3 regions of the Halomonas sp. HL-93 genome follow, and region 3 is predicted to be linked to each of the others. Evidence: riboswitches for the same ligand, from Rfam matches in the RefSeq annotation. Region 3 holds a riboswitch; each other region holds the start of a gene.
The links. A riboswitch is a leader RNA that binds a small molecule or an ion and turns the genes downstream of it on or off. The one in region 3 is predicted to bind thiamine pyrophosphate.

Region 1 (9,717 bases), 1.6 Mb from region 3:
TTACACGGCGGGCGAACTCCCCCTGCAATTTCCGGAAGAGGTACAAAGTGAAGAGTCGATGGTCGACTACTATCGCCAATGGCAGCCGAAATCCGCACCTGGCAGCCACCGGCTCTATTCCAACCCGAGCATAGGGCTTTTCGGTTATCTCGCCGCGCAAAGCCTGGGCAAGCCATTTAATACGCTGATGGAAGAGCGGATATTGACTCCGCTGGGCCTTGATCATAGCTATTACCAGGTTCCTGACGATCAGATGGCGAGCTATGCCTACGGTTATTCGAAAGAGGATGAACCGATCAGGGTGAATCCAGGCGTGTTGGATGCCCAAGCCTACGGGTTGAAATCAACAGCGGCAGACGTGCTGACGTTTGTGGAAGCCAATATGGACAGCGCAGAGCTTGATGAATCACTGAGCCAAGCCATGGAAACCACGCGGACCGGTTACCTTGAGGTCGGTGATATGACCCAAGGGTTGGGCTGGGAAAGCTACGCCTATCCGGTCGCACTTGATGCGCTTGAACAAGGCAATTCGCTTGAGATGATACTCGAAGCCAACCCAGTCAACCGCCTAAGCCCACCGCTGCCCCCCAGGCAAGAGGCACTCTACAACAAGACCGGATCGACCAATGGCTTTGGCGGCTACGTGGCCTTTGTGCCCAGCGAGCAGATCGGTATTGTGATGCTGGCAAACCGCAACTACCCCAATCAGGCGCGCATCGAGGCAGCGCACCATATCTTTACCGCGCTAACCGACGAGCCCTGAGCAATGGCGCTGAGCAATGGCGCTGAGCAAAGGGGCGGAATATGCGAAAGTTGCATTTTTGCGCAGCGATAAGGAGACTAGCACCACTTCCATTGCCTGCAAGAGTCAGCCCCATGCGTTTAAACGCCGACTTTACCCGCTTTGCCTGTGTGACACCGGAAGATTACCGCTGGGTGGCCTCGCCCAGCGCTGGCGTCGAACGGATGATGCTTGACCGTATTGGCGATGAAGTGGCGCGCGCCACGAGCCTTGTTCGCTACGCCCCCAACAGCCAGTTTGACCGCCATATCCACGGTGGCGGTGAAGAGATTTTAGTGCTGGAGGGCGTCTTTGCCGACGAGCATGGCCGCTACGCCGCCGGTAGCTATCTGCGCAACCCTATCGGTACGGGCCATACGCCGCAGATTGGCGATGAAGGCGCGCTGATTCTGGTCAAGCTCCATCAGTTTGACCCTAACGATGAGTTACAACTGGCGGTGCCCGCCCATCGCTTGCCCTGGCAGCCCGACCGCCGACCGGGCATCGCCTATAAAATGTTGCACACGTTTAAACAAGAACGCGTCAGCCTGGAGCACTGGGAGGCAGAGCAAGCCATCAGCTATCCGGTGCTAACCGGTGGGTTGGAGTTTTTCGTTCTGGAAGGTACGTTGAGCGACGGCGACGGTGAATACACAGCGGGTAGCTGGTGCCGTTATCCCAGCGGCATGGCACTGACACTCACTGCCGGAACCGACGGGGTGCAGCTATATCTCAAACGCGGTCACTTGCCGCCCGCTCAGGCCGAATCAGCCTAAAGCGAGAAAGGGCAGCAGCGTTAGCGCAATCAGTATAACGATGGCCACGCCCACCAGCGTGACTTGCACGGGGTGGGCAGTGAAGCGCTGCCATAGAGTTGGCGCATCGCCGCGCGCTAGCGCGTCATGATGTTCCTGCCTGGCGCGCGTCTGGCGCTCGGTTTGGTACTCGGCCAGCAGCGCCTGGGCATCCTCAAGCTGGCGTTTATCACGCAGCCAAATCGCATCGACACCCAGCCGAAAGAAGCCCGCCTGCGTCTCGTAGATGTCCATGCCGTGGGCATCGAGTAACTGACGCACTTCCATTGCCTCTTCGTCGGTTACGTGGCGCAGGCGGAAAAGCAGATGTGCCATACTATTCGCCCTTACCGGCCATCAGGTCCGCTTGGATCACTTCGATCCAGTAGCCATCCGGGTCTTTGACGAAAATCACATCCTTCATTTTGCCCTGATCGGCCCGTTTGACAAACGTCACGTCGTGCTCGTCGAACCATGCCTGTGCGGCGACTAAATCGGGTACGCTAAAGCAAATATGACCAAAGCCTTGCGGTTCGGCGTTGCCATCGTGGTAGGCAAAGTCGTCCTGGTTTTCTGTTCCCCAGTTGTGGGTCAGCTCTAGAAGACCCTTCTGGCTAAACGTCCAGGCGGTGCGCGCCTCGGTCTCTTCTGGTACGTCTTCGCCGCCTTCGAGGTTCGCAAGGAAGTAAAGCGAGAACTGCATTTCCTCGAAATCGAGCCGACGCATCACCTGCATGCCAAACACCCGGGAATAAAACGACAGCGCCTGCTCGGGGTCCTTGACCCGCAACATGGTGTGGTTCAGGCGGAAGCCTTGGGTCTGCCTAGGGGCAGGTATCACTCCTGGATGCTGTTCACCTTGAAACGGCATGCGCTATCTCCTTTGACGTATCGGTTACTTTGTATAAGCCTGCAGAGACTCTGCACAATGTCTCTATTTACCCTTATGACTGCCCAATTTCAGTATCTATCGCTTCATCATGAGGGCAATCTGACAAATTACCAACCCTGGACAAGAGGCCTTATGCCCCGTGAGCTCAATGTACTGAGTGCACCGCCCACCCCGTGCTACCACGCCCCCAAAACCGGCTTCCAACGCGTCTTGTTGTGGAAATCCTATGCAAACGTCCTACGCTTTAATTATGTCGTTATACAAGACGCTAGGTAATGTCTAACTGAGCGCGTCCATCAGGAGCCGGTAATGACCTCGATTGATATGACCCTTGGCGATCACATCACGTTGAAGCAGCTTTCCCAAGCGCTCCGCAACGGTTTTTCGCCAATTGTGGAAGTGGAATCCATGGACGGTATCTATAAAGTCCGTTTTCACCATGCCAACGGTGTCTCCGATTTATCCAATGCCGAAGGACACGTCAGCACTTTCCTGGGCACTGGTGAAATCCGCGATACACTGGGTGAATTAGGCTTAACCCACGGCATCCTGACGTTTGCTGATCAATGCGGCGACGAAATGATTGGCGTTGAGGGAAAAGCCATGACACCTGATGAAATGCTCACCTACGGAACACGCATCTCGTTTCGCTAGATGTCGCTGCCAGGGCTTTACAGACCGGCTCAACCCGAAGATAGTATCAACACGACAGGGGCGCTCGTGACACAACGGGCTGAGACGCACCCTCATAACCTGAACCGGCTAATACCGGCGTAGGGAGTCGTGGCGCGCTTGCCACCTCCCCCGTCGGGAGGATGCTATGACGCTACCCCCACTTGGTGACTCCCTCGCAAAACTTCATGCTAGCACTCCGCTAGTCCATTGCATTACCAACTATGTGGCGATGAACAGCAGCGCCAATGTGTTGCTTGCCGCTGGCGCCTCCCCCGCCATGCTACATGCCCAAGAAGAGGTGGCAGAGTTTACCCAGCTAGCTGGTGCGCTCTCGATTAATATCGGAACCCTTTCAGCTCCTTGGGCCGATGCCATGCTTATCGCCGCAAAGACCGCGAATGCCTGTAGCATCCCTTGGATTCTGGACCCAGTGGCCGTTGGTGCCACCGGCTATCGCCAGACCGTCTGCACAGCACTATTGAACCACCAACCCAGCGTTATTCGCGCCAATGCCTCCGAAATACTTGCGCTCAATGGATTAAACCACCAGGGCCGCGGCGTCGATGCGACCGCCGCTACCGAGGATGCCCTGGCAGCCGCCATGGCTCTAGCCGAGCAGTATCGCTGTGTGGTCGCCATGACCGGGGAGCGGGACGTGATTACCGATGGCGACAAGTGCTACATCATCAACGGCGGCCACCCAATGATGCCCCGAGTTACAACGCTAGGCTGTGGGCTTAGCGCCTTGGTGGCGGCGTTTGTCGCAGCAACCCCCAACGCGCCGCTGGACGCCAGCAGTGCAGCAATGGCGTGCTTTGCCCTGGCCGGTCAACGCGCAGGGGCTATAACTAAGGGGCCGGGAAGTTTTTACGTTGCCTTCTTGGATGCACTGTACCAACTCACCCCGGACGAACTCAGCCAGTTCGCCCAGCGGGAGGTGTCGCATGCCGCTTGATCTGTCGCTCTATTTGGTCACCGATGCAACGCTGTGTCAGCGCCATGGGCTTGAGAACACCGTCCGCGAAGCCGTCAGCGGCGGCGTTAGCATTGTACAACTACGCGATAAGCATGCCAGTGACGCCGACATGATCGACCAGGCACGGCGCTTGAAAGCCGTGCTGGCGGGCAGCGGGGTGCCACTGATTATTAATGACCGCCTCAAGGTGGCGCTGGCAAGCCAGGCGGATGGGCTGCACGTCGGGCAAAGCGATACGGCCGTGCACCAGGCACGCCTGGCAATGGGGCCGGATGCCATACTGGGACTTTCGATCAATACCGTGGAGCAGCTTCAGGCAGTACCCACCGACCTGCTTGATTACGTGGGCATCGGGCCGGTGTTTGCCACGCCTAGCAAACAGGACCACGCCCAGCCCATCGGCTTTGGCGGCCTTGCCTCCCTGGTCAATGCCTGCCCGCTACCCAGCGTGGCCATCGGCGGGCTCAATGCCAGCCACTCAAGCGCCGTGCGGCGCGCCGGTGCCCATGGGCTGGCGGTCATCTCGGCGATCTGCGGTCAGCCTGATCCGCGCCAGGCGGCGCTGGCGTTTAGCGAACAATGAACCATCTAGATGACATCAAGGCTTTCGTCAAAGTCGCTGAGCTGGGTAGCTACACCCGCGCCGCTGAAGCGCTTGATCTCTCACGAACGCGGGTATCTCGACAGGTCATGGCACTGGAAGAAGCGCTGGGCGCCCGATTGATTCAGCGCACCACGCGGCGGCTGCACCTTACCGAGGCCGGCGAGCGTTACCTGGCCCGGGCGCAGGGTATCCTGCTTGCTCTGGAAGAAGCCGCCGCTGAAGTGAGCAGCGGCACCTGTACCGTCAGCGGGTGGCTGCGCATCAACGGCCCCATGAGCTTCGGCACCCGCTACCTCGCGCCACAGGTCGCCCGGTTCATGCAGGCGCACCCCGGCCTCGACGTCCGCCTGGATCTGAACGATCGCCGGGTAGACCTGCTGGAGGAAGGCTACGATCTGGCCATCCGGATTGGCAGCCTGCCCGACTCCAGCCTGATTGCAAAGCGCCTTACCCGCTGTCAGCTGGTGTTTTGCGCCTCACCTGAGTATCTGGCGCAGCACGGCACGCCTACGCGCATTGAAGATCTCTCGCAACATCGCTGCCTGCGTTATCGCAGCGGCCAGAACAGCGGCCACTGGTACGTCGGCAAACAAACGCTGGCCGTCTCGGGGCCGCTCGAGAGCAACAACGGCGATATGCTGACCCAGGCCGCCGAGGCAGGCCTGGGCATTGCCCAGCAGCCCAGCTTTCTGCTGCCCGAGAGCATCGCCAACGGGCGGTTGGTGCCGATTTTCCTGGAGGCGCCACCGACGCTGCTGGAGATTCACGCCCTGTATCCCGCCAGGCGCCACCTACCCGCCAAGGTGGCGCATTTCATCGAGGTACTGGCGGACGCCTGGGGCGACCCACCGTCGTGGGAAACGGAAATGGGATTGTCGCCTGTTGCGCAACAGTGAAGTGCCTGGCCAAGGGATTATCAACCCCTCGCGCGGTCGTATAGTGGTGCCATCGCATCCCGCGTGATGCCTACTACCACGAGAGAGACCGCCATGACCCCTTCGTCTACCCTACCCCTTCACACCACTGCCCTGCTGCGCATCAGCCTGGGCGTGATGGCCCTGGCCCACGGCCTGATGAAAGTCTTTGTATTCACCCTACCCGGCACCGTTGCCTACTTCGAGTCGCTGGGTTTACCCGGTTTCATGGCCTATTTGACCATCGCTGCGGAAGTGGGCGGCGGCATCGCCCTGGTGCTCGGCGTGTATACCCGCTGGGTGAGCCTGGCCCTGGTGCCGGTACTGCTCGGCGCTGTTTGGGCACACCTTGGCAATGGCTGGGTGTTCTCCAACCCCGGCGGTGGCTGGGAGTTTCCGGTATTCTGGGCGATTGCGCTGCTCGTTCAGGCAGGCCTGGGCAGTGGCAGCTGGGTGTTGAACCGCCGATTGGCATAAGCTTGACGCTGGCACTGGCCTGGTTGCTGGTGTCGGCCCACGATGGAGTTTCCCCATGTTACCTAGCCTGTTTATTTCCCATGGTTCGCCCATGCTGGCCCTGAATAAGACGCCAGCCCACGCGTTTCTGCGCGGGCTGGGCAAGCGGCTTTCCCCCAAGGCAGTGATCGTGGTGTCGGCCCATTGGGAGAGCACCGCGCTCAAAGTCAGCGTCAGCGCCAAGCCGGAGACGATTCATGATTTTGGCGGCTTCCCTCAGGCGCTTTTCGACTGTCGGTATCCGGCTCCCGGCGACCCTGAGCTGGCAGAGCGACTGGCCAGGCTGCTCGACGCCGAGCGGGTCGAACGCGGCCTGGATCACGGCGCCTGGGTGCCCCTTTCGTTGATGTTTCCTGACGCCAATGTGCCGGTTGTGTCGCTGTCGCTTCCCGTACGCTGGAGCAATGCAGCGCTCGTGACGCTGGGTGAACGGCTGTCGGCGCTGCGCGATGAGGGCATCCTGGTAATCGGCTCGGGCAGCCTGACCCACAACCTGTATGAAATCATGCCGCCGGACAGCCCCATGCCGCTCTGGGTGGATAGCTTTGCCCAGTGGGTGAAGGCGCGCCTCAGCAACGGCGACCGGGAAGCCCTGCTCGACTGGGAAAGCGCACCCCATGCCCGGCAAAATCACCCGACGCCTGAGCACTTCCAGCCGCTGCTGGTGGCCATGGGCGCCGGTGGCGAAGCCACACAGCTGCACCATAGCGTAGAGCATGGCGTTCTCGCCATGGATGTCTACCAGTTCGCTTAGGCCCAGGCTAGGCGGTTGGACGACGTTTCAGGGTCGTGCGTCGGTCGTGGTAGGCAATCGCCAGGCCGCTGGCCATAATCAACGCACTGCCGACCCATACCCACAGGTCGGGTAGCTCCCCCCAGAACCACCAGCCGAGCAGCACAGCCCACAGCATGGCGGTGTAATCGAACGGGGCGGCTATCGCCGCTGGCGTAAAGCGAAACGCCAAGGTGATAAAGGCGGTGGCCGCCACGCCCAACACGCCTGAAGCCAAAAAACCGACCCAGTGCCATGGCTGCGGCGTCTGCCACACCCACGGCAATGTCAGCCCGGTCACCACCAAGGGCACACAGGTCATGTAAAACAACATTGCCCAAAGGTGCTCGCGCCCCCCATAGCGGCGCGCGGTAATCATCATCAAGGCATAGAATAGTGCCGCTCCGACCAAAGCTAAGGCACCCAGTTGAAACGCATCGCCACTGGGGCGCACGACAATCAGCACCCCAACAAACCCCACAAGCGACGCAATCAGCACCGGGGGATCAATACGCTCACCCAGCAACGGTACCGACAGCAGGGTGACAAACAGCGGTGCCACAAAGGCAATCGCGGTCGCCTCAGCCAGCGGTAATAGCGTTAACCCCAGTACAAAACAGACCATCGTAGCGGTATATATCAACCCGCGCAGCAGGTGTACGCGTGGTCGTTTGGTGCGCAGCTTGCGCAGGCCACCGGCAAAGTGGGCGAGCAACGCAATCAGCGGCAGTGAGACTAGCGTCCGAAAAAAGATAATCTGCAGTGGCGAGTGCACCTCACCTAGCCATTTGGAAACGGCGTCCCCTAGCGCCAGGAACAAAACGCCCATACACATGCAGAGTATGCCTTTCAGGGACGTAGTCACCGCGATCTCCTTTGTTCTTCCTCACCTAAAAGCAAAAAACCCCGCCAAAAGCCTTTGGCGGGGTGATCGCACCATACCGCGCTAGAGACTGGCGTTAACGACTAAGCAATCCATTCCTCGCGAACGCAATTGCTCGCAGGCTTGACGCGCTTGCTGCTCTTCGAGCGCCATGAGCCGAGCACGAAATACCGGCGTTTGGCCTACCGATGCATCGACTGCCACTTGCCCTTCTACATCACGGGGCAAATACCCGGCCGCTTCACGCGCATAGCGCTGAGCTTGATCTTCTTGACTGAAAGCGCCCACCTGGATACCCCAGCCACTTGCTGAGGCACGCGATGCCATAACACGCTCGCGATCAATAAAAGCTTGCAGTGGGTCCTCTTGCGGCTCGCGATCCTGCGCTTCGGTAGGCGCCTCTGGGGTTGGCTCAGACGGCTCCGCTTCCGGCGTATAAGTCGCTACCACGGGTGACGTTTCTGACGGCTGTGGGGGTGCTGGCATGTCTTTTGGTGCCGATGAAAAGGCCATATACTCGTCGGAAAAGCTCAAATCGGCCACCCAATTACGCTGGTCCCGTAGCGTTGCCCGGGCAAAGCCTCGATCCAGCAGACTGGCCATGTGCTTGTCTCGCGACTGCGCAGTAAAGCCGCCCATCACAATGCCCATCAGCCGACGATCACCGCGCATCGCGGTCGTCACCACATTGAAGCCTGAGGCGCGGATAAAGCCGGTTTTCAAGCCATCCGCACCGGGGTAATCACGTACCAGGCGATTGTGACTGGTGTGCTTGGTGCCCCGATAGGTGAACTCTTGCAGGCCGAAGTAATGATAATAATCGGGGAAATCCTGCATTACGCGAACCGCTAGCGTCACCATATCCCGAGCCGTGGTTATCTGCTGATCATCGGGAAGCCCTGAGGCATTGCGAAAGGTGGTGTTGGGCATCCCCAGTTCGCGGGCTTTTTCGGTCATCAATTGGGCAAAGCGACGCTCACTTCCTCCGATTGCCTCCGCCATAACGACCGCCACGTCATTGGCCGAGCGTACGGCTAAGGCTCGAATGGCCTCATCTACTAAAATTGAACTGCCAGACGATAGCCATAATTTTGACGCGGGCATGGACGCTGCCTGGGAAGATACCGGTAACGCCTGATCCAAACGCAAACGCCCCTCGTCAAGCGCTTCAAAGGCTAGGTAGAGCGTCATGATTTTGGTTAGCGAAGCGGGGTAGCGCCGAGCATCGGCATTTTCCGAGTAGAGAACTTCACCTTGGTCCAGGTCAACGACCATCCCAGCATAGCGAGGGTTAGCCGCCTGAAGGGGCAATGCGGTGACGATTAACAGTAGTCCTATAAACAGCGCGCCGCCCTGAATAGGCGCGCAGAGCCGCCATCGCCTCGCGATCATACATCCCCCTAAAATTTTACTTTTAACCACCGCGATCTTGTTTGATCTTTGTATCAGGCTAACGTCCTGAGTATATACGCTGAACTGGCTAAACGGCGATATAAAAAAACCGACCCGTAAGGGGTCGGTTTTAGCGTTGACGGGGCATCAGCAGCGAATTACTCCTCTGCCACGGCCTCTTCAACGACGGGACGATCGACAAGCTCAACGAACGCCATGGGCGCATTGTCGCCGGTGCGGTAACCGCACTTGAGAATACGGACGTAACCACCCGGACGCTCGGCGTAACGCGGACCCAACTCGTTGAACAATTTGCCGACGGCTTCTTTAGAGCGCGTACGGGCAAACGCCAAACGACGATTGGCAACGCTGTCCTGCTTAGACAAGGTGATTAGCGGCTCGATAACGCGACGCAATTCCTTGGCCTTAGGCAGGGTTGTCTTAATGACTTCATGTTCGACCAGCGAGACAGACATGTTCTTGAACATGGCCTGCCGATGCGAGCTGGTACGATTCAG
Region 2 (9,717 bases), 1.7 Mb from region 3:
CTTGGTGGGCGGCTTCCGGGGCGGTCTTGCTTACATTAACCTAGTAGCCAACATGATGATGGCGGCGATTATTGGTTCTGCCGCTTCGCAAATCGCCATTATGTCCCGCGCCATGGTGCCCGCCATGGAGGAAGAAGGCTACGACACCCCTTACAGTGCCGCGATTACCGCGGCGGGCGGTTTGCTGTCGCCGATTATCCCGCCCTCAATGCTATTTGTGCTGTTCGGCGTGATGGCCCAGGTGCCCATCGCCGAGATGTTTATTGCCGGATTGCTTCCTGGGTTATTGCTGGGCGCGAGTTTCTTTATTGTGATTGCGCTGGTAGGGCTTGTGCAGCAATACCCCAAAGGGCAGTGGCCCAGTCGCCAACAGGCCTTACACGACGCACTTTGGGGGCTGCCCGCGCTGTTGATTCCGGTGATTATCATCGGCGGTATTTTATGGGGGATTGCTACCCCCACCGAGTCAGCGGCGCTGGCCTCCTTGGCGGCGTTAATCATGGGGCGTTTCGTGTACGGCGGCCTGGCTCTTGACCAAATGCCCCAGGTGCTAAAGCGTACGGCGATTAACGCGGGACTGGTGATTATACTGATTGCAGCGGCGGGGGTGTTTGGCTGGGTGGTGGTTTATGAACGACTGCCGCAGATGGCCGCTGCATGGATTGCGGCCCTAACCCACGACCCGTTTGTCTTTTTGCTATTAGTTATCGGTGCACTGCTGTTGGTGGGAATGGTGATTGACGGTATCGCCGCGTTGATTCTAGTGGTGCCCATTCTAATGCCCATTGCAGAAAACCAGTTCGCTATCAGCCCTTATCAATTTGGCGTTGTGGTCTGCTTAACGCTGGTGATGGGGCTGTTAACCCCGCCCGTTGGGGCGGGGCTGTTTATTGCCTCTTCGATGACTGGCGCGCCGCCACTAAAAATCTTCCGCGCACTGCTGCCGTTTTTGCTGGCGACATTAGTAACGCTGGTGCTGTTGGCGTGGCTGCCGTGGCTAACCAACGGGTTAATTAACCGTTAATCTTCGGCAATGAAAGGTGTGGCCACACGCTATTACGCAGGTGGATGTCCGCGCAGTATGGCCATTGGCATGGCAAGGTGGAAAGGCTAATTGACGCCGCGCGATAGTTTCTGTTTACTCAAGGCATGTGAAATTGACGTTTACGTTAACTTGCCAACACAATGATAACAGGAGCTATGCTATGTCCGTTCGCGAAATCCCCATGTATATCGATGGTCAGCCGGTCACCTCTCAAAGCCAGGAGTGGCGCGATGTGGTGAATCCGGCCACCCAGGAAGTCGTGGCCCGTGTGCCTTTCTGCACTGCCGAGGAAGTCGAGCGTGCAGTTGCCAGCGCCAAAACGGCGTTCAAAGAATGGCGTAAAGTGCCGCTGGGCAAACGCATGCGCATCATGCTCAAGCTACAGGCGCTGATTCGCGAGCACACGCCCGAACTGGCGGCGCTGATTACCGAGGAGCACGGCAAAACCCTGCCGGACGCCGAAGGCGAGGTTGGGCGCGGGCTAGAGGTGGTTGAACACGCCTGCTCAATCACGTCGCTACAGCTTGGTGAGTTGGCTGAAAACGCTGCTAACGAAGTCGATGTGTATACCATGCACCAGCCGCTGGGCGTCGGGGCGGGCATTACTGCGTTTAACTTCCCGATTATGCTGCCCTGCTTTATGTTCCCACTGGCGATTGCTACCGGCAATACCTTTGTACTGAAGCCCTCTGAGCAGGACCCAAGCTCGACCATGCGCCTGGTTGAGCTTGCTCATGAAGCGGGCATTCCAGCAGGCGTATTAAACGTGGTCCATGGTGGCCCTGAGGTGGCCAATCAGATTGCCGATCACCAGGATATCAAGGCGTTGTCGTTCATCGGTTCGACCCATGTAGGCTCGCTGCTTTACAACCGCGCTGCCGCGGCGGGTAAACGCATGCAGGCGATGATGGGCGCTAAGAACCATTGCGTGGTGATGCCTGATGCCAACCGCAGCCAGGCGATTGATAGCCTGCTGGGCTCTGCTTTTGGTGCCGCCGGGCAGCGCTGTATGGCCAACTCAGTGGTGGTATTGGTGGGTGAAGCCCGCGAATGGCTGAATGACATTGTCGATGGTGCCCGCAGTATGAAAGTTGGCCCCGGTACCCAGCGCGATGCGGATTTGGGGCCGCTGGTATCTCCCCAAGCCAAAGAGCGGGTCGAGCGGTTAATTACCGCAGGAGAAAAAGAAGGCGCCAAGTTAATGGTCGACGGTCGAGGCTGTTCTGTGGACGGCTATCCGGAGGGTAATTTCGTAGGGCCGACACTGTTTGCCGACGTGACCGCAGAGATGACCGTCTACCGCGAGGAAATCTTTGGGCCAGTGCTCTGCGTGGTGAGCGTGGAAACCCTGGACGACGCCATCGCGTTCATCAACGGCAACCCCAACGGCAACGGTACCTCAATCTTTACCAACTCCGGCTGGGTCGCGCGGCGCTTTGAAACCGATATCGACGTAGGACAAATTGGTATTAACGTGCCGATTCCCGTGCCGGTCGCCTATTTCAGCTTTACCGGCTCGCGTGGGTCGAAGTTGGGTGACCTGGGGCCGAACGGCAAGCAGGCGATTGCCTTCTGGACACAAACTAAAACCGTGACCGCACGCTGGTTCGAACCGGAGAATGTCTCCAGCGGTATTAACAGCACGATTTCACTTAGCTAACGTCACTTGCCTCCTTCCCCTCTGCTTTAGCTGAGGGGAAGGAGGCAGTGTGAGTCTTAAACCTCAGGCAACGGCTAGAAATCGTGAAACAACGGCAGGCTTTCTTCCAGCAGTTGCTCAATGGGATCAAGCTGACTTTCGTGCAGAACCAGTAATGACGGCTCTTCGATAAAGTGCTTGCCAGTCGGCACCAATAGCGCAAATTCTCCCTCTTCAAGATGAAACTCGTGAATCTCGCGCAGTCCGTAAGGTGTGTAGCATTGCGCGCAGCGATACGCTTCGTCCTCGCCGTATACTAAACGGTGGTACATTTTAAACAGCGTATAGAGTGCTAAACCGCCTTCGAAGGCGGGCCAGCGCGCTGGAATCGTGCGCGTCTCTTCGTTTAATGTTTGGCCATCCGCCTCAGCATTGGCGATCGCATCGCTAAGCGGGGACGCCAGCAGGGCGTCGTTATCGGTGGGAAATGCAGCGTTAGTTTTGGAGGCTTGCTGAAAGTCGTTTACCACGCGTTTGAAGTCGGCGACGTTATGAATGGCATAGTCCACATGCTGTAAATCCTCCGGCTCGAAGCTGCCGTTTTCCCAGCCATGAATGACGCGTAGCGTCATCAAGCCGCGCGCCATGGGGCGTGCCAACAGCAAATACAGCATAATGTGAAGGTGTAGCTGTCGTTCGTCGGTATCGTTTTCAAACGCCTTGTAAGGGTCTGCAAACAGTTCGTGTAGCCTGCCCGGCGTATGTTCCTTGGCTTCTGTGTAGCGCATAAACGTTTCCCTTCTCTAGCGAACCGTTTCGCGATTGGCGCACGGTCTTTATCATGTTATTGGGTTACTTACTGAGTATGGCGAGCGGTTGTCAAGATTGAAAGACCTTGTGACGTGAAACGCCGTTTGCCTGCGCGTTATGGCATACTCATGGTGCTTTACGCTGACGCGTTTATCGTTGAGGATAGCGTCCGTTTAGATAATTCTTTCACTCATTGTCGCCAGGGGAGCCCCCAAGGGCTGAGAGTGCGCTTAGCGTTTACCCTGGAACCTGATCCGGATCATACCGGCGGAGGAAGTGCGACATGTCTTACCTAACATCAGCCGTGCTAGCCGCGGCACTCGGTGGTTTTATCCTGCTTGGTCTGCGCGCGCGCTGGGCCGATGGCACGGTCGATGACTATATCACGGCACGTAATTCACAGTCCGGGGCATCTCTTGGGCTGTCGTTTCTCGCGTCCGGCATGGGGGCGTGGATTCTGTTTGCGCCGCCGGAAATCGGTGCGTTTGTGGGGCCTGTGGCGCTGACCGGTTATGCCCTCGGTTCGGCGCTGCCGTTTATCGTATTAGGCCTTTATGGACCCGCTATTCGCCGGGCGTTGCCGGAAGGCAGAAGCATCGCTGAGTTCGCCCAGGCATGCTTTGGTACAAACGTGCGGCGCTGGGTTTCGCTGGTCTCAGTGGCCTATATGGCCTGCTTTTTAGCCGCAGAGCTGACGGCCATTGGCGCGATTACCGCTTTGCTTTCCGATGTGCCGCCCGCCCTGGTGGTACTTGGCGTTGCCTTGAGTACGCTTGCCTATACCGTGCTCGGAGGACTGCGGGCAAGCCTTGCCACCGATCGCTGGCAAGCTTGGCTGCTGGTCGCTTTGTTGCTCATCGTCAGCAGCGTGGCGTACACACACCTGCCCGATATGCCCACGATGTCGTCGATGCCAAAGGTGCCGTTAAGCGACGCGCTGAGCGTGGCGATAACGTTGGTGATCGCCGTCACCGCAGCCAATCTGTTTCACCAAGGTTACTGGCAACGGGTATGGGCCGCGCAGGATTCACAAAGTCTTGGTCGTGGTGCGTGGTTGGGTGGCGGTATGACCATCGCCGTAGTGATGGTGATTGGCGGCTTGGGGATGCTTGCCTCGATCAGCGGGGTTGAGTTGGGTGATCCGCCGATGCCGTTTTTTGCTTTACTGGGTAACGCACCCTCTTGGCTTGCACTATTGGCTCTCGTGCTAGCGGTGACGCTGGTGGCATCGAGCGTGGATACGCTGCAAAATGCGATTGCCTCGTTGATGGTGTCTCAGCATCAGCAGCAGGGCAGATCACTAACCACCGCCCGTTGGCTGACCGTTGCCTTGATGGTGCCGGTGGTTATCATCGCACTACAAGGGCTCTCGGTACTGCGGCTGTTTTTAGTCGCCGACCTACTGTGCGCCGCGATTGTCGTGCCGGTACTGCTGGGGCTATGGCAGCGTATGACAACTGCCGCCGCTATCGGCGGCGGCATCGCTGGATTATTAGGCGCCGTTTTACCCGGCTGGGTCACGACCAGTAGCTTGGAAGCAGGGCTGCTAGCTGCCACTTTCCCCAATGGCATTCCTACGCTTGGGCCTTTTTTGGGGGCGCTATTGGCTTCCTCATTGGTAAGCGTCAGTTGGGCAAAGGTGGCCGGTAACCGTGCGCCTTGGGCAAAGCATGGCTGATCACGTTATGATGGTAGGCTACCGTCTACCATCATGGGTGACAGTCAATGAACTTCCCTATTCTGCCCGATGAAGAGGCTCGTCTGGCAGCCCTTTACGAATTGGCGCTGCTGGATACGCCGGAAGAACCCGCGTTTGATCGGGTGACGCGGCTGGTTACCCAGTTACTGAATGTGCCTACCTCGACCGTCACGCTGATTGACGCGAAACGCCAATGGATTAAATCGCGGGTAGGAACAGAACTTAGTGAAACCTCCCGCGACGTGGCATTTTGCGCTTACACGATTGCGGAAACCGTACCGCTGGTGGTTGAAGATACCCGTGAAGACCCGCGCTTTGCTGATAATCCGCTGGTGACGCAAGCCGATGGCGTACGTTTTTACGCGGGCATCCCGCTACGTACGTCAAAGGGTCTGGCACTAGGGTCGCTGTGTGCCGTGGATACCCGGCCGCGACGACTTAGCGAAGCCCAGCTCGACGCCTTGAAAGACCTGGGGGCGATTGTTACCGACGAAATCCACCTGCGCGAACGGTTCTTATTTGAAAAGCACCGCCGGGAGGCGTCGCAGGCCTCGCTTGAAGCACTGCACCTTGATCTCGAAAACCAGATTGAACGACGCACTCGAGAGCTGAATCTGGTGATCGAGTCGGCCTATGATGCCTACGTCAGTATTGATGACAACGATATTGTTTTAGATTGGAATCGCGCCGCAGCGACGATGTTTGGTTGGTCGCGTAAAGAAGCGTTGGCGCGGCCTATTCAGCAGCTGGTCTTTCCTGACGGGGTGCCTGAAGGCGATCATAAAACGCCCGTTACCTATTACGCCGCCTGTCGTGACGGAAGCCCATTACCGGTAGAAATACGCATCAAGGCACTCGATATTGATGGGAAAAGTCTTCGCAGCTTGTTTCTGCACGATGTCACCGAACGCCTTCAATTGGAGCGCTTGCGCGATCAGCAGGCTCGCGAAGATGTCTTAACCCTGCTGCCCAATCGGCGCGCGCTGGATGAGCGGTTGCCAGAGGCCATGGCGCGTACCCGACGCCAGCAAACCGCGCTTGCCGTGTTGTTTATGGATTTGGATGGTTTTAAAGCCGTTAATGACCTCCACGGCCATAGCGCTGGTGACGGGCTGCTACGTGAGGTTGCCAAGCGCCTCACCGCGGGTGTGCGTGAGACCGACTATGTGGCTCGCTGGGCAGGGGATGAATTTGTTGTATTGCTGGAAAGTGTCGCGTCCGAGGCGGCCGAACGGATTGCCCGGCAGCTCGTCGAAACAATAGAAAAGCCCATTCGACTGGCGGATGTCGAGGTGGACGTTAGCGCCAGTATTGGTGTCGCGCTCTACAAGCCCGGTGTAGATGAAACGGCACAGGAACTGCTCAAGCGCGCTGATGTGGCGATGTATAACGCCAAGCATAATGGCAAAGCACAGGTCTGCATGGCCGACGCGCCCGCGTAACCCTATTCAAATGCCAAGGACGGACATGATTCGTACACTGTTAACCACTCCCGAGGGGGATATACACGAAGGTGGTGAACCGCTTATCGAGCTATGGCGGCAAACGCCGGGTAGCCATATTTGGGTGGACATGCAAGGTGAAAGTCAAGCCAGTGAGCGGCGCCTTTTAGAAGGCTTCGAATGCCATCCAATGGCCATCCAAGATGCTCACAAAGAGCGCCATCCACCGAAAATCGAAGAATTCGAGCACCACACGCTGATCATTTATCGCGGCATCTCGTCGTTTGATGCCCAGTTGAACTTCGTCCCCCAGCAAGTGTGTTTTTTTATCGGTGAACGCTTCCTGTTGACCCTGCATCCAGGGGAGGCATTAAGCATTGAGCGCTTGTTTAACGAACAAGGGCGCGCACTGCTGGCGCATTCGCCCGAGCATGTGGCGCTCAGGGTGATGTACTTGTCGGCCGGGTTTTATATCGACAGCCTGCTGGAATTTGAAGTTGAACTCAGCGACCTGGAAGACGAGTTGCTCGACAACGGTAACGATGTGCTGATGCGTAAAATCATCGCCTACCGGTCGCGGTTGGTAAAAATGCGCCGAATCTTCAGCTATCACAAAGGCATCACCCAAGAGCTAACCGCCTACGACTACGCTCATCTACCCCGCGAAGAGAGCGAAACCCGACACGCGATTACTGATGTAGAAGAACGCTTTGAGCGGCTTTATACCCTAACGCAAATGTACTATGACATTTGCGGCGACTTGGTGAATGGCTACATTTCAATTTCATCACACCAGCTCAATATCACCATGCGGGTGCTCACGGTGATTACCGCCATCTTTGTGCCGCTCACGTTTATTGTCGGTGTCTACGGCATGAATTTCGAATATATTCCGGAGCTTGGCTATCGCTACGGCTATTTCTTTGTTTGGGGGGTAATGCTGGGTATCGGCGGCATGCTGATCTGGCTATTCAAGCGCAAGCACTGGTTTTGAGGCTAGCCAGCGCAAGCGCAGGGCTAACGCCAACAGGCCAATACTCAATAGTAAAAGAAGCCCGCCTAGTAGCGGTGGAAAGGCCTGTGCGCCAAATCGATCCAGCAGCGGGCCCGTGATTGAGGGGATAATCAGTGCGCCGAGACTGGCCGCCATGAAAATGGCCCCCGTAGTGCGCCCGCGTATCTCCATTACATGGTTGCTCAGCGTAAATAAGGTGGGGAAAAACGCTGAAGCGGCTAGGCCGAACAATAGCGCGCCGACACCCAGCGGTAGCCATAGTGCATGCAAAGCGCCGGCGGTCGCCATACCTAACAGTAAACCGCCGACCAGAACCGCCCAGGGCGAAGACCAGCGCAATAGGGGAATAGCCAGAAGTCGGCCCGCCGAGAGGGCAAGCCAGAATAGCGTAGCCAGCAAGGCGGCCTGCGCAGTCGGTGACCCCGATAGTATGCCGTAGGCGGTAATCCATCCCGCAAAGGTGATTTCGAGACCCACATACAGCGCAAACAGCAGCATGAGTAGCCCCAGCAACAGCGGGTCACGGTGTTTGATGACGCGCGATGTGCCGGGTTCATTATGAGCGTGTGGTTTCACAGGACTCGCGTATCGAGTAATAGGGACAATCACCATCAATAAACAGCTCGCGACGACCCAAAACGCCCACTGAAACTGTCCCGTTATCGCTAGTGCGACCATGATGACCAACGGGGTAAGCATATTGCCCACCCCAAAGCAGAAATGCAGTGCGCTAACGTTTGGCCCCGACGATTCTTTATGTAGCCACAACAGCAGCGTATTGCCCCCCGCGTTGAGCGACACCTCAGCAAAACCCAGCACCCCCAACATGGCGGTCAACAGCGCAAGCGATGGGCTAAAAGGTGTCAGTAACAGCCCTAGTACACCGACTAACGCCATACCGAATAGCACACGATGGCCGCTAGCGTGGTCGATGAGTACACCGGTGATCAAGGCTCCGGCCATGTTTCCCAGGGCGCGAGCGGTAAACAGCACGGCAATCTGGCTCATGCTGGACTCGGTCATGGCGGCGAAATGAGGTAGCGCAGGACCAAGCAAGCCACCCATTAAGCCAATCGCCACAAAAAGTGCAAAGTAGCGCCAAGTGAGGTCGCGATGGTAGGGCGATGAAAAACGCAGCATGCACCATCCTTGGACGTCTTTTATTTATACTCAGCGTAGCCTGCTTGAGACGGCGCGAAAGTTTGATATGGTCGTAGTATGTTCATCATGCCTTTCTTTCATTACTAAAGGAGTCCGCAAATGGCTGACTCAGTTGCTAGCGTAACGCCGCCGACCATGGCGGCCATGCTGTTAACCGGGCACGGTGGTGTCGAGAAGCTTGAGTACCGCCAGGACGTGGCGACCCCTAAACCCCAGGCGGGCCAGGTGTTGGTGCAGGTTACCGCGACGGCAAAAAACAATACCGATCGCAAAGCCCGTGAAGGGTTGTACCCCACCAAAGATAAAGGCGATGTGACCTCATTTGCGATGGGCGGCGAGCCGACGCTGACGTTCCCGCGTATTCAAGGAGCCGATGTGGCTGGCCACATCGTGGCGGTAGGCGAGGGGGTTGACGCCTCGCGGATTGGTGAGCGGGGGCTTTTGGATTTTAATCTGTATGCCGATGATCGCCGCGATATCAACCTGACACCCGATTACTACGGCCATGGGGCAGATGGCGGCTATGCCGAGTACATCGCCGTGCCCTCGGATCAGTTTCATCACGTACCCAACCCGGATCTACACGATGCTGAGCTTGCCGCCATGGGGATGTGCTCTTACCAAACGGCTTACCACATGATGACGTCCGCTAGCATAGCAGCTGGTGAGCGCGTGCTAGTCAGCGGTGCCAGCGGCGGTGTTGGCACCGCGCTGATTCAGCTGTGCCGCGTTGTGGGGGCGATTCCCTATGCCGTCAGCCAGCCCGATAAAGTCGATGCGCTACTCGCTTTGGGTGCCGAGGCGGTGATTGACCGGGGTGATCTGCCGACCTTTGTGGATCGCGTCCTGGCAACGACCGGTGGCCAGCCCATCGATGCAGTGATGGACCTGGTCGGCGGCGACATG
Region 3 (9,717 bases):
TTATGCCACTACAATGCTAACGACATGGCTCACCACATGCGCAAACGCGTGAGCGATAATCGCTGCCTCCAAGCCGTATCGCCAGAACAGGGAGCCGAACAGTACCCCAAAGACAGCGTTCGCGCCGACGACGAACGCTACCAGGTCAGCCGTCAACGCCCCTACCTGCGCTGCAGCAGCTGGCAGGTGACCTGCGCCAAATAAGAGTGCGCTTACGACAATGGCGAACCACATGTAGACGATCTGTGGCGTACCTTTTCGACGTTGCAGGAGTCGCCACGCCATCCAAACCAGCACCGTCATTAGCCCCCACCGTAAAAGCAGCTCCTCCGTGATACCGCCATAGAGAACCCGGGCGACGAGTGGCACGGTGAACGGCTGCTCCACGTCAGCAAGCTCCGCAGGGGCGTAGCCGCCAATCGCAAAGAGCCCAAGTCCTCCCAGCAACCCACCAAGAAGCCCGGGTAAGAGTTGGGGTCGGAGTGCTACGGCTACCGACTGACGGGTTACCGCTGCCTCAAACGCGGGCGCACTGAGGCCAACCTTCGGTGCAAGCAACACGCCCAACCACACGGCAAGCGCGACAAGTAGCCCGCTCTGCGCGATGCTCGCCATCAAAACGAACCACGAGGGTAAAGGGAGTGACGCGTCGCCCAACACCTGGGGAAGCACCGTGACGGTGAGGGCAACCACACCGAGCATACCTGCAAGGAACAGGAGCAAGCCGAGCTTGAGTCGCGGAAATCTGATGGTGTCAATCATAGTCATAGGCACATCCTGTGGCTTATTATCCCGCGATAACCTTACCCCATTAACTCAACGAGACCACGTCCCGCAGTGCATTCTTGAAGTGTGTAAAGGCGGACGTTTGCTGTCGGCGACTCGGATAGTAGAGGTAGTAACCAGCGAACGGCTCACACCACTCTTCCAGCACACGTACCAGCGCACCGGACGCTATTTGCCTGCTCACTATGTCCTCAAGGATGTAAGCAACGCCGTACCCCTCGGTTGCTGCGGCAACCATCAAATCGCTGTCGTTGAAAATGGGGCCTCGACCAGGCTTAACGGTGAGGCTGCGCCCATCCTTTTCGAAATCCCAAGGCGATAACTCCCCGCTGCGATTTCTGAAACTGATGCAGGCATGCTGGGACAGTTCTGAAGGTTGTTTAGGTTCGCCGTGTTGCGAGAGATAAGAAGGCGCGGCGACAACAGCGACCCGCATCCGAGGGCCAATTGGCAGTGCCACCATATCGCTCTCAAGCCTTTCGCCCAGTCGGATGCCAGCGTCAAACCTACCCGCGATGAGATCCACGAAGTCGTTTTCGACGGAGACTTCGATTTCAATACCTGGATGCTGTCGGATTAAAGAACTCAGCGCTGGCCAGAGAATCGTGTCGGCGGCGTGTTTTCCGGCACTCACCCTGACAGTACCGACCGGTTCATCGCGCTGGCTGGCGAGCAACTTGATTTCGTTGGTCAGTTCATCAAGCGCCGGCGAAAGTTTTGTCAGCAGACGGGCGCCGGCATGCGTAGGGGAAACGCTGCGCGTCGTGCGCGCCAGAAGCCTGATCCCAATGTCTTCCTCCAACCGCTTGAGCGTTTGGCTGAGCGCCGACTGAGTGACGCCCAGCCGCTTAGCGGCGCGCGTAAAACTGCCTTCAGCAGCGATGACGCGGAAAACTTCCAGATCGCCGAGCAGGCTTGGGCGCATTCGTTAGCTCTCCTTATAGACCCTATAACTAATAAGCAGGTTATCAGGATTTATTAGTGAGCATACTATGTAACAACATGACAGATAAGGAGCAACTTATGGCTAGAAACTGGCTCGTCACCGGCGCAAGCCGTGGATTGGGTATGGAGATCGCCCGGGCGGCGCTTGCTGCTGGTGAAACCGTCGTCGCCACGGCTCGGTCTGCCAACGACATTACGGAAACACTTGGACCCAACAGCAGACTACACGCGCTGGCACTCGATATTACGGACGAAGATGCGGCCGTCGCCGTGGCACAGGAGGCAGTGAATAGGCTTGGCACGATCGACGTGTTGGTCAACAACGCAGGCCAAGCACAGCTCGGCTGGTTTGAGACGATCAGCAGCGCACAAGTACGGCGCCAGTTCGAGGTGAATGTTTTCGGCACGATGAACGTAACCCGAGCTGTAGTGCCACACATGCGTGCGCGCCAGTCAGGCCTCATCGTTACCATCTCCTCCGTTAACGGGCTGCTCGCAAACCCGGGAGGATCCGTCTACGCATCGTCAAAATTTGCCATTGAGGGCTGGATCGAGGGATTTGCACAGGAGCTGGCACCCCTCAATATTAAATCGATGGTGGTTGAGCCGGGAATGCTGCGTACGGATTTCCTTGACGACAAGTCAGCCGAGCACGGTGATATCGACGTTCCCGATTATGCAGAAGCGACCCAGCAGTTTCGCTCGTTTATCGCCGCCGCCAACCATAATCAGCCTGGTGACCCGGCCATGCTCGCAGAACGAATCGTCTCCCTCGGCATGTCGAACGAGCCACCCGCCCGTTTCGTCTTTGGTGACGATGCACAGGAGTGGGCCACCGACAAGGTAAATCGCCTCAAAATGGAGATCGAACAATCGGTTAATATCGCGAACGGGAATTAAATCAATGGAATTGAGCCACTTCACGATCCAACGACTCTACCATCCAGGCAGAAAAGTCGACTGAAGGCATAGCGAACAGCGGTATTAATACCGATTAGGCAGCTTGCCCTCTACCTTGAACGCCAGTTCCCCGCAGAGGCACTCCACGGCTATAGCGCTGATTGACATTGGTGTATGCCGCTTTGACACCCAGCGCCTTAAGGCCCGCAACGCCATTCGCCCTTCCAGTCACGCTGAGCGCCGTCGGCCCGGTCATACGTCAACGTCGCCGGCCTTGGCGGCGACTCCCCGCCTTCGGTGGGCTCACCGGTGACCTCAATGTGGACGGTCTTGCCCTTGCCACTGAAGGTTGGAGACTCCGTTATGCCATTAAAGCCACCCGGTGCCGACACGCGCTCCACATAACCGGCAACCTTGACCACCCCTTGCGCCGCATCGGACGACCCCACATTGCCCATGGCAATCAGCAACACTTCTCCATTATCCGTGGTGAACTGGCAACCCAGCTCGCCGGGAAGGTTGGCCTCGCTCATGTCCTCCTCCGTAAGAGCGTTCAGCGTAATCTCGGAACCATCACCGCCCTGGGTCTGCCCCGAGGGAACGGCACTTTCCTGTTTGTCGGAATCATTGGGCGCCTCGGCTGACGGCGAGGTCGACGACGATTGCGCCGCCTCTTCCTCTGTGCCCGAGGACGGGTTCGAGCAGCCGGTGATCAAGGTGATGGCCAGCAAACTTGCTAACAGAGTGACAGCGAGATTTGCACCGCGTTTGGGAAAGAGCATGGTGCCTCCTGGAAAAATAAACACCTACTTTAGAGTAACGCGTACAACCATGAATAATCGCTCCTTGAAAGCCTGTAAAGGCCACTGAGACTCTATCCCGAAACGCATGCTCTGTAGCGGGAAGCGCGTGGCAGCGTTCATGCTTCTGAAAGGCCTCTTGCTGGTACAAGCCGGATTTTCCATCGTCACGCCGGTATCGATGACAGTTGAGGATGAAGTGGTCGCATTGTTCCATCCCTGGTGAGGAGGGTGTTCAATCAGGTAAGTTGATCACCACCATGGCGTTCTGATCGCAGTTATAAGCCTTGAAGCGCGGCATGCTGACCACTCCTCGTCTGTTTTCTCGATCCTGCCAAAACATAGCCGTCAGCGGGGTTTTTCTACAGGCTCAACGTCAAGCGTCAGCCGCGCCGGTCTTTGGCGTCGGCTGCACGCTATTGTTCGGTTTTGTTTCACTATAATCATCAATTTGGCCACCATAGAAGACCAAGTGCTCATGATCTAGGTATTCAATGTGGCGCATATGTATAGACCTACCGAACCACGAAGGTGTTTGCAAACTGTCGGAGAACTTCGGGGTAGCATCAGGCCAAACGGTAGAGGCCACCATGCCGATGATAGCGCCAGGAAGAATGAGAGCAACAATGGGCAATATTAGAACCCATGCCTGCGACCATGAGCCGACGGCCCAATGAAAGAGCCATGCAGAACCGGCGAATGAAGACAGAAAAAGTAGAATAGAAAGCCCAACGCCGAGCCTACCAAGGAAGGGCTTATTGCCCAGCTCTTTAGTCGTTTTAATACCCCTTGGCATCCCAATAATGTCTCCTTCAAGTCTGACCGACTTAGGTCGATCTTCCGTCAATATTTTTAGAAGTGCGCCATCCTCGTAGTCAAGAAAATCGAAATCAATGAGCGTCTTGCTACCGTCATCCGGGTCTTGCTTAAGTTCGACTTGGCAGACCTCCCTACTGACAGCGGTCAAACTGATATCCAGTATTCGGACATTGTCCACCGCGATCTGCAGAGGATTTGCGGAAGCAATATCGTTTCGACGAATCGGTTCCGTTCCAAAGTTTGCAAAACGAACGAAACTAACGTGGACGCCCTTTAAACGCTGCTCAGGTTGATCTGTGGGTTTAAAGACGACATAAATGTCATACCCTTTCTCCGGAGTCTTTACGCTAGCGAGAGGAATTGACCCTGAGCGGTGATAGGCCAGTATCTTCTGTCTTCGATTCTGCTTGGCGTAATAGAGCGCGTATACGAGGCCAATAATGGATGCTCCCCCGCTTACTACACCAAATATTTCGATAACCGTCATATTTGTCTACCAATCTACCGGACGCCTGGGCTCAGCCGCCGGCTTGGAGCGGAGCGGAAAACTGGTTGGCTTGAGCCCTTTGATAGCTGTGGAGCTTGCGACGTCACCCCATCTTCAGTAGCACCCGGGTTTAGAGTCAGAAATAACTTTATCGTGTTTTACCACCAGTTGCTCGGCATAGGCTGACGGTGTCAGCCCTCCAAGACTCTTCTTCGGTCTTTCTTCGTTGTACTCCCGCCGCCATGCCTCGATGACAGCCTGGGCGTGTTGAAGGCTGGTGAACCAATGCTCATTTAGGCATTCATCTCGAAAGCGCCCATTGAACGATTCGATGTAGGCGTTTTGGTTGGGTTTTCCAGGTTCGATTAAAAACAGGGCAACGCCACGTAGATGCGCCCATGACAGCATGGCGCGCCCACAGAACTCCTTTCCATTATCCGTACGAATGGCGCTCGGTAGGCCACGTTGTAGGGCCAGGTGATCCAGAATACGTGTTAAAAACAGTCCGCTAATGGCACGTTCAGGCACGATCGCCACGGCTTCATGGGTGGCGTCATCGACAACCGTGAGGCTCTTTATCACTCGTCCGTCTGCCGTCCGGTCAAACACAAAATCCATTGACCAGACCTGATTGGCAGCCCCAGGGCGACCAAGTGGCTTTCGCTCAGACATGGGAACCTTCTTGCGCTTGCGACGCTTCACCTGCAAGCGAGCTTCCGCATACAGACGCTCAACACGCTTGTGATTGACCGGTTCTCCGGCCTGACGCAGCTTCAGGTAGATCATGCCAGCGCCATAGCGGCGATGCCGGTGTGCCAAGGCAACAATGCGTTCACGCAATGTCTCATTGCGGTCAGGGGCCGGCTGGTAGCGCAATGCACTGGCACTCATACGAATGACACGGAGCGCTCTGCGCTCACTCAGGCCACGTGACACCATAAAGCGCACCACGTCTCGGCGTGCCGGGGCGCTCACCACTTTTTTCTCAGCGCCTCGCGAGTGACCTCCATTTCCAGTAGCGACTCTGCGAGCAGCTTTTTCAAGCGTCCATTTTCGGCTTCGAGTTCTTTGAGTCGCTTGGCATCGGGGACGCTCATGCCGCCAAACTTGCTCCGCCATAGATAGTAACTGGCTTCTGAGAAACCGTGCCGACGGCATAGCTCTTTGATGGGCAGCCCCGCTTCGGCTTCGCCCAGGAAACCAATGATCTGTTCTTCGCTGAAACGCTTCTTCATGTCCAATCTCCTTACCCATAGGATCGGACTCTAAAGTGTAGCGCTACTCAATCAGGGGGTGATGTCGCTTGCTCAAGACTCATTACGAAGCCGATTATATGCGCAATTAATTTGAATAAGATCATCTCTCGATTCAATTTCAGCAAGAAAGTCTCTCAATATTTCCATTTTCCAGACGATACCTAAATCAGACTCAGAATTGATTCTACCACTATATATTCCTAAAAAATGTACCATTTCTTTTTTTGCCTGATACTGCTTTCCTTTGTGATCAACTATATCGCCTACTTTAAATCTGGCGATGACCAAAGATCCAGATTGCCCAGGCCGAGCCCGGCAGTCAATTAGGAAACTAGGGAGTTTTTTATAATTTGTATCTGGTTCTGAGGCAATGTAACCAGTTGACCAAATGGCAAAATTTTCATTCATACCAAATGGAAAACCCAATACATGAACTTGATCCGCTATGCGCCACTTATGCCAATCTTCTTTAGTTTCAACGAAGTGATGAATGGCATTACTTATTTCGGATATAGGTACTGCAACCACATCAACTGAAGCTCCAAATTCCGGATGCTCTACCCATACAGGGCACTCCATTTCATTGTCAGCATACAAATCAAATGCATACCAAACAGGTTCATGAGAGCCAATTATCTGAAATCGAATATTATTGGGAATGCCAAGATTTTTATTAAGAGGCTCTCCTGTTTCTTGGTGTCTCCCAGTTATGTTGTGCCTGTTGGTTATGAAAACAGGGCCTTTTTTAGAGTTGATAAAGAATGCTGTACCGGAAGAGAGTTTTGCATTATCGAAGTACATTTCGATATATAAAACTCGCATTGAATTTGTATTTATTTCCCCCGCAATCTCGGGATTATCTAATTTAGTAGATGTGCTCATCGTCATCCTTGTACAGCTAACAGTGATTCTACGCCCCGCAGCAAAACCTTAATGAACGCGACGGTGCCTTGATTAAGATTTTGCAGCCACCTAATTCGACTCTACCCCATTGATTCTTCTGTTAGCAAAGCCAATTTTGGCAGTATACCTAAAATTCGTATCCCGAACGATTCTCCATCTCCCTCCCCTTGCATCTCCCCCACCCGCCTCCTACACTCCACCAACGAACAGCTTGACGGGGTGCCGGTGATATCCGGCTGAGATGGCGCAGGGCGAGCATTTTTTGCTGCCGAGCGCTGGTCCCGCTGAACCTGATCCGGCTAATGTGCTGCTTAACATAACGAGCAGCACGGGTACCGGCGTAGGGATCAAGCGATGGCCATGGCTAGCTCTCTCTTACGATCGCACGCCACCTTCCGCGCCATTTCCTCGATCTCGCCCGCCTGCCTTCCGGATCATTACTACCGGAGGCATCATGGGCTACCGCTTTACTGATCTCACCACCGCCTGCCATAACGATTGGCGCGCCTATATCGAGCACGATTTTGTGCGCCAGTTGGGCAACGCCACGCTGCCTGAAGCGTCGTTTCGCCACTACCTGAAGCAGGACTACCTGTTTTTGATTCACTTCGCCCGTGCCTACGCGCTGGCGGCCTATAAAAGCCCTACCCTTGCCGATCTTCGCCAGGCCCATGAAGGCTTGAAAGCCATTGTGGATGTCGAGTTGGGTCTGCACGTGGGCTTTTGCCAGGCGTGGGGGATTTCCGAACAGGAATTGGAAGCGCTTCCCGAAGCCAGGGCGACGCTTGCCTACACCCGCTATGTATTGGATACCGGCAACCGTGGCGACCTGCTGGATTTACACGTGGCGATGGCCCCCTGCCTGGTGGGCTATGGCGAGATCGCCAACTGGCTAAACGCCCAGCCATCTACTTTACGCGGCGAGCGAAACCCCTATGACGCCTGGATCGCCATGTACGAAGGCGACGAGTTTCAGGCCGCCATGCACGCAGAGCTTGAATGGCTCAATACCCGCTTAGCCGATGTCCCCCCCGCCCGCTTTGCTGAACTCAGCAAAATTTTCCGCGATGCCACCCGCCTGGAAATCGACTTCTGGCAGATGGGCTTAGCGCTGATAGACCAAGACCTGACAGCTTGATGCAGCACGACAACAACCTATGGAGACCGTAATGACTAAGTCCGTCAACAATAGAACCAGTCACTTTTTAGCCGAAACCGCCCAGGTCGATGCCGCCGCCATTGCGCCGCTGCCCGGCTCAAGGAAGGTTTACGTGGAAGGCTCGCGGCCGGATATTCGCGTGCCGTTCCGGGAAATTTCACTGTCGCCGACCAAAACCACCGGCATCGATGAAGAGAACCCGCCGCTGCTGGTGTACGACACCTCCGGCCCCTACACCGACCCAGAGGCTAACAACGATTTACGCAAAGGCTTACCCGCCCTACGCCGGGCCTGGATTGAAGAACGCGATGACACCGAGTTTCTCACCGGCCCCACCTCCGAGTACGGTAACCGCCGCGCCAACGACCCCACCCTTGCCCAGCTGCGCTTTGATTTAACCCGCACTCCACGGCGGGCCAAGCCGGGTAAAAACGTCACTCAGCTTTATTACGCGCGACAGGGCATTATCACCCCAGAAATGGAGTTTATTGCCATTCGCGAAAACCAGCGCCGCCAGGCGTTAGGGTCTGAAGAAGTGGAGCGCATTCTGGGCCACCAGCATAAAGGTCAGAGCTTTGGCGCCAGCCTACCAGAAGAGATCACACCCGAGTTTGTGCGCGATGAAGTAGCCCGCGGGCGGGCGATTATTCCCAATAACATCAACCACCCGGAAAGCGAGCCGATGATTATTGGCCGCAACTTCCTGGTCAAGATCAACGGCAACCTGGGCAACTCCGCGGTGACTTCTTCTATCGAAGAAGAGGTGGACAAGATGACCTGGGGCATCCGCTGGGGCGCGGATACCATCATGGATCTCTCCACGGGGCAAAACATCCACGAAACCCGCGAGTGGATTTTGCGCAACTCGCCGGTGCCCATTGGCACGGTGCCCATCTATCAGGCGCTGGAAAAGGTCAAAGGCGTGGCCGAAGACCTTACCTGGGAAGTGTTCCGCGACACCCTGATTGAGCAGGCGGAACAGGGCGTGGACTATTTCACCATTCACGCGGGCGTACTGTTGCGCTATGTGCCACTCACCGCCAAGCGGGTCACCGGCATAGTCAGCCGCGGCGGCTCGATTATGGCCAAGTGGTGTTTGTACCATCACCAGGAGAGCTTCCTGTACACCCACTTCGAAGACATCTGCGAGATCTGCAAGCAGTACGATGTGGCGTTCTCCTTGGGCGATGGTCTGCGCCCCGGCTCCGTGGCGGATGCCAACGACGAAGCGCAAATGGCGGAGCTGAAAACCCTCGGCGAGCTGACCCATATCGCCTGGAAGCACGATGTGCAGGTGATGATCGAAGGCCCCGGCCACGTGCCCATGCACCTGGTGAAAGAGAACATGGATAAGCAGCTGGAGTACTGCGACGAGGCGCCCTTCTATACCCTCGGCCCACTGGTCACCGATATCGCCCCCGGCTACGACCATATTACCTCGGGCATTGGCGCAGCGATGATCGGTTGGTTTGGCTGTGCGATGCTCTGCTACGTGACGCCCAAGGAGCACCTGGGCCTGCCCAATAAAGACGACGTTAAAACCGGCATCATCACCTACAAGATTGCCGCCCACGCAGCGGACTTGGCCAAGGGCCACCCGGCGGCTCAGCGGCGGGATAATGCGCTTTCCAAGGCGCGGTTTGAGTTCCGCTGGGAAGACCA

Region 1: linked by a shared signal. The riboswitch ahead of thiM (hydroxyethylthiazole kinase) and the one ahead of tenA (thiaminase II) in region 3 are both predicted to bind thiamine pyrophosphate.
Region 2: linked by a shared signal. The riboswitch ahead of GA0071314_RS13530 (sodium:solute symporter family transporter) and the one ahead of tenA (thiaminase II) in region 3 are both predicted to bind thiamine pyrophosphate.

The regions. Positions count from the first base shown of each region.
Region 1 covers NZ_LT593974.1:3,772,062-3,781,778, forward strand. Annotated here, with positions in the region: gene ampC (class C beta-lactamase) at 1-763, shown strand, start outside; gene GA0071314_RS17450 (cupin domain-containing protein) at 877-1,557, shown strand; gene GA0071314_RS17455 (DUF6164 family protein) at 1,549-1,911, opposite strand; gene gloA (lactoylglutathione lyase) at 1,913-2,446, opposite strand; gene GA0071314_RS17465 (hypothetical protein) at 2,777-3,121, shown strand; TPP riboswitch at 3,168-3,264, shown strand; gene thiM (hydroxyethylthiazole kinase) at 3,288-4,097, shown strand; gene thiE (thiamine phosphate synthase) at 4,087-4,701, shown strand; gene GA0071314_RS17480 (LysR family transcriptional regulator) at 4,698-5,618, shown strand; gene GA0071314_RS17485 (DoxX family protein) at 5,712-6,113, shown strand; gene GA0071314_RS17490 (DODA-type extradiol aromatic ring-opening family dioxygenase) at 6,169-6,906, shown strand; gene GA0071314_RS17495 (DMT family transporter) at 6,914-7,789, opposite strand; gene GA0071314_RS17500 (D-alanyl-D-alanine carboxypeptidase) at 7,871-9,199, opposite strand; gene rplQ (50S ribosomal protein L17) at 9,358-9,717, opposite strand, start outside.
Region 2 covers NZ_LT593974.1:2,912,264-2,921,980, reverse strand. Annotated here, with positions in the region: gene GA0071314_RS13545 (TRAP transporter large permease) at 1-1,024, shown strand, start outside; gene GA0071314_RS13540 (CoA-acylating methylmalonate-semialdehyde dehydrogenase) at 1,206-2,705, shown strand; gene GA0071314_RS13535 (hypothetical protein) at 2,780-3,472, opposite strand; TPP riboswitch at 3,686-3,788, shown strand; gene GA0071314_RS13530 (sodium:solute symporter family transporter) at 3,778-5,172, shown strand; gene GA0071314_RS13525 (diguanylate cyclase domain-containing protein) at 5,220-6,635, shown strand; gene GA0071314_RS13520 (magnesium transporter CorA family protein) at 6,661-7,629, shown strand; gene GA0071314_RS13515 (MFS transporter) at 7,603-8,790, opposite strand; gene GA0071314_RS13510 (zinc-binding dehydrogenase) at 8,911-9,717, shown strand, end outside.
Region 3 covers NZ_LT593974.1:1,177,761-1,187,477, reverse strand. Annotated here, with positions in the region: gene GA0071314_RS05320 (CPBP family glutamic-type intramembrane protease) at 1-768, opposite strand; gene GA0071314_RS05315 (LysR family transcriptional regulator) at 812-1,711, opposite strand; gene GA0071314_RS05310 (SDR family NAD(P)-dependent oxidoreductase) at 1,810-2,631, shown strand; gene GA0071314_RS05305 (hypothetical protein) at 2,829-3,437, opposite strand; gene GA0071314_RS05300 (hypothetical protein) at 3,808-4,737, opposite strand; gene GA0071314_RS05295 (IS3 family transposase) at 4,852-5,856, opposite strand; partial or broken gene GA0071314_RS19735 (transposase) at 5,823-5,972, opposite strand; gene GA0071314_RS05290 (trypsin-like peptidase domain-containing protein) at 6,045-6,875, opposite strand; TPP riboswitch at 7,102-7,260, shown strand; gene tenA (thiaminase II) at 7,351-8,034, shown strand; gene thiC (phosphomethylpyrimidine synthase ThiC) at 8,066-9,717, shown strand, end outside.